DNA from 2 places in the Streptomyces sp. NPDC090499 genome. Region 2 is predicted to be linked to the other one. Evidence: riboswitches for the same ligand, from Rfam matches in the RefSeq annotation. Region 2 holds a riboswitch; the other holds the start of a gene.
What was found. Region 2 has a riboswitch for cyclic di-AMP ahead of ACIQVL_RS43885 (peptidoglycan DD-metalloendopeptidase family protein). Riboswitches for the same ligand answer to the same signal wherever they lie in the genome.
Positions count from the first base shown of each region.

Region 1: linked by a shared signal. The riboswitch ahead of ACIQVL_RS34315 (transglycosylase family protein) and the one ahead of ACIQVL_RS43885 (peptidoglycan DD-metalloendopeptidase family protein) in region 2 are both predicted to bind cyclic di-AMP.

Region 1 is NZ_JBIVXP010000011.1:220,360-222,554, forward strand. Features, by position in the region: gene ACIQVL_RS34310 (transglycosylase family protein) at 1-926, shown strand, start outside; cyclic di-AMP (ydaO/yuaA leader) riboswitch at 1,121-1,294, shown strand; gene ACIQVL_RS34315 (transglycosylase family protein) at 1,299-1,985, shown strand.
Region 2 is NZ_JBIVXP010000021.1:120,726-122,920, forward strand. Features, by position in the region: gene ACIQVL_RS43880 (alpha-galactosidase) at 1-758, shown strand, start outside; cyclic di-AMP (ydaO/yuaA leader) riboswitch at 1,066-1,226, shown strand; gene ACIQVL_RS43885 (peptidoglycan DD-metalloendopeptidase family protein) at 1,231-2,195, shown strand, end outside.

The DNA of each region.
Region 1 (2,195 bases), on a different contig from region 2:
CCGGCTCCGCCATTGCCCTCCCCCTCCTCGGCGCGGTGAACGCCAGCGCGGCCGACGGCTCCACCTGGGACCAGGTGGCCGAGTGCGAGAGCGGCGGCTCCTGGAGCGCCGACAACGGCACTGGCTACTACGGCGGCCTCCAGATGTCCCTGGACGACTGGAGCAAGTACGGGGGCCTGGAGTACGCCAGTACGCCGGACCAGGCGAGCCGTTCGCAGCAGATCGCGGTCGCCGAGAAGATACTCGCCGACCAGGGCACCAAGCCCTGGCGGACGTGCGCGCTGATCGCTGGGCTCTCGTCCGACGACGCCTCGGTGAACGTCGACACGGGACTCGGCGGTTCGGATGATTCGTCCGGTTCCTCCGACTCGTCGGACTCGTCCTCCGGCCTGTCCGACTCGTCCTCCTCCGGTTCCGACTCCTCTTCGGGCACCGCGGACTCCGGGAGCGACTCCGCCACCCCCTCCCCGGGCGCAAGCACCGACAGCGACTCCAAGGCCGACACCTCCGGCAAATCCAGCAAGACGGACAAGTCGGAATCCTCCGGCTCCGATTCCGGCTCCGGCACCTCGAAGGCGAGTGAGAGTCCCGCCACTTCCGGGGCCGATGACTCGGACAATTCATGGCAGACCGGGGGGTCCTGGAGCCTGGTCGACACGGGGGCCGTCAGCGGCGGCGGCAAGCACCGCGGTGGCTCGGCGGACGAAAGCGTGACAAAGGGTCAGAGCGCCACCTCCTCCGGCCGGCACGCCTCCGACGGCGGCGGCACCTATACCGTCCACGACGGCGACACCCTCGCCTCCATCGCCGACTCCCTTGGCCTCGACGGCGGATGGCGCGCGCTCTACGACGCGAACAAGGCCGACATCGGCACCGACCCGAATGCCATCACCCCCGGTCAGACCCTGAAACTCGGCACCGAATAGGACGAAACGCGGCGGGAGTTGACGCCCCGCTTCGAGTTGAATGTCCGTTTTGGTGAAAGTGTGGGATGAGTCTCAGAAGCCCTGATCATCTTTGAAATTCACCTGATGGCCTGTTTACGGTCAAGGCCGCTCGTCACCACGAGCCCCGGCCGTCGCAACGCCGAGTCCTGCCAGCGGCCGCCCGGGAACAGTCGTCGCGTCATGCGCCGTAGGCAGGAGCGGGGGACCCAAGGTAAGTGCCGGGACCGGTAGTTGAGGCTGCCGATCCGGCTCGGGGTGAAGTCGCGCACCGACATGCGGTGTGCGGCCGGGCAACTCAACCGGCCCGAACCCGACAGCTCACCTCGCAGGCGTCGGTGAGGGGATCGATCCATGCTGTTCTCCGGCAAGGGCAAGCATCGCCGTCCGTCCAAGGCCGTCCGCGCCATCGCCGTCGCCGGTGTCACCGGCGTCGCCGTCGCCGCCCCGCTGATGGCGGCCGGCAGCGCCTCCGCCGCCACCGCCTCCGAGTGGGACACGGTCGCCCAGTGCGAGTCCGGCGGCAACTGGGCCATCAACACCGGCAACGGCTACTACGGCGGTCTGCAGTTCTCCGCCTCGACCTGGGCCGCGTACGGCGGTACGCAGTACGCCGCGCAGGCCAACCAGGCCACCAAGGCGCAGCAGATCACGATCGCCGAGAAGGTCCTCGCCGCCCAGGGCAAGGGTGCCTGGCCGGTCTGCGGCACGGGCCTGTCCGGCGCCACCTACACCGGCAGCAGCTCCAGCAGTTCCAGCTCGTCGAGCAGCAGCGCCGGCACGAGCACCCGCTCGACCGACACCCAGGCCGCCTCCCGCTCCGCCGAGCGTCCGGCCGCCAAGAAGACCGTCACCACCCCGACCGGCAAGAAGGTCAAGAAGGGCGACGGCGAGTACAAGGTCGTCAAGGGCGACACCCTCAGCTCGATCGCCGAGAAGCACAAGGTCAAGGGCGGCTGGCAGGCGCTGTTCAAGCTGAACAAGGACATCGTCGAGGACGCCGACTTCATCTACCCGGGCCAGCAGCTGCACCTGAAGTAGGGCACCTGACGCAGCCCGCGGGGCGGCCGCCGAAAGTACTAAGCGGTGCCCAGCTGAACCACAGCTCCCCCACAACCGTGGTCCCCATAGTGGAGACCACGTGAGGGTCACCCCCGTCCCCCACGGACCCCCGCCCCGGTGCGTTTTCCCCCGAACGCACCGGGGCGGGGTTTCTCTTTGCCGCCGCCGCCGCCGCCGCCCCGCCGCCCC
Region 2 (2,195 bases):
TCGACTACGTCAAGTGGGACTTCAACCGCTGCTTCACGGACGCGGGCTGGCCCGGCGAGCCCTACCCGCAGCGCCTGTGGGTCGACCACGTGCGCGGGCTGTACGCGCTGCTCGACCGGATCCGCGCGGCCCACCCGAACGTCGCCATCGAGTCCTGCTCCGGCGGTGGCGGGCGGATCGACCTCGGGATCATGAGCCGTACCGACGAGGTGTGGACCTCCGACAACACCGACCCGCTGGACCGCCTCGCCATCCAGCACGGCTTCAGCCAGATCCACCCTGCCCGGGTGATGTCCGCCTGGGTCACCGACAGCCCGAACCACCAGCTCAACGGCCGGGTCAGCTCGCTGCGTTTCCGGTTCGTCAGCTCCATGGCCGGGGCGCTCGGGGTCGGCGGCGACCTCTCGAACTGGACCGAGGAAGAGCTCGCCGAGGCCGGCCGTTGGGTGGAGCTCTACAAGGAGATCAGGCCCCTGGTGCAGCGCGGCGACCAGTTCCGGCTGCGGCCGCCGGCCGGCGGGCTCAGCGCGGTGCAGTACACGCTCGGCGACGAGACCGTCGTCCTGGCCTGGCTGCAGGCGCAGAGCTACGGCGAGCCGGCGCCGGCGCTGCGGCTGCAGGGGCTTGACCCGACCGCGTCGTACGAATGCCGTGAAACGGGCGAAGTGCACCGGGGTGCGGTGCTGTTGCACCACGGGCTGCGCACCGGGCTGAAGGGCGACCTGGATGCGGCGGTCTTCCGACTCCGCCGGATCTGAGGCATCTGCCCGAATTGGTACTTTCATTACGACTTGCTCCGGAATAAGTGGACGTGGCGTGACGTGCGTGAGGAGCGTCATATTCGTGACCGTCCGTCGCGCGTCATGCTCACGTAATGCCGATATTTCGCAGGCGAATTGGAAATCCGAATGGGCCGGAATTCACGGAGGGTGACCGGAATTCCCGGTAACGGATCAAGTCGGGACCTGACGGCCGGAACCGGGCGCTTGTCCACGTCCGTCTCACTCGCTTACGTTCGCCACACATCCGGGCGGAACGCCGAATCCTGCCGCCGCCCGGAGTCCCCACACACACTCACCCGTGCCCGGCAGGAGCGGGGGACCCGCCAGGTATGACCGCCTGTTCCGGTTCCCGGGACGGCTAGGGGTGTAGCCACGTCTTCCGGTGTGGCCGGGCAGCTCCAGCCCGAACCCGACAGCTCACCTCGCAGGCGCAGGAGAGGAATGCGCCATGCCCGCGAAGGGTAAGCACCGCCGTCCCAAGTCCCAGCGCCTCACTCGTTCGATGGCCGTCGCCGGAACCGGCGGTGCCGCGCTGGCCCTGCCGCTCATGGGGGCCGCCGGCGCCCACGCGGCCACCACGCAGTCCCTTTCCGAAAAGACCACCCAGTCGCTTCCCGTCGTCGAGAAGGCCGCGGTGAAGGAGGCGCCCGCAGGGAATTCCGGCACCGCGCATTCCGCACGGCGGATCTACACGGTGGTCCCCGGTGACTATCTCGCGAAGATCGCCCGTGACCAGAACGTCCGCGGTGGCTGGCACCGGCTCTACGCCGACAACCGGCAGGCGGTCGGCGGCAACCCCTCGCTGATCCACCCCGGCCTCAGGCTCACCCTCGGCGGCCGGCACGCCGCGCCGACGGACTCCGGCTCCCGTCACGAGGCGCAGTCGAACCCGCAGTCGTCCACCTCGTCCTCGGCCCCGTCCTCGTCTGGTTCCTCGGCCTCGTCCGATTCCCTGGGTTCCTCGAGCAGTTCGGTCAATTCGGGCAATTCGGTCGCGACTGCTTTCGGCTTCACCCTCCCGGTCTCCGGTGGCACCATCGGCACCGGCTACCACGTGGCCGGCAGCATGTGGTCCAGCGGCTACCACACTGGCGTCGACTTCGTCGTCCCGACCGGCACCCCGGTCAAGGCCGTCGGTGCCGGCACGGTCGTCACGGCCGGCTGGGGCGGCGCTTACGGCAACCAGGTCGTCATCCGGCTCGCCGACGGCTACTACGCGCAGTACGGCCATCTCTCCGCCCTGTCGGTCTCGGTCGGCCAGACCGTGACTGCGGGCCAGCAGATCGGCCTCTCCGGCGCGACCGGCAACGTGACAGGCCCGCACCTGCACTTCGAGATCCGCACCACCCCCGACTACGGCTCGGACGTGGACCCGGTCGCCTACCTCCGCTCCAAGGGCGTCACCGTCGGCTG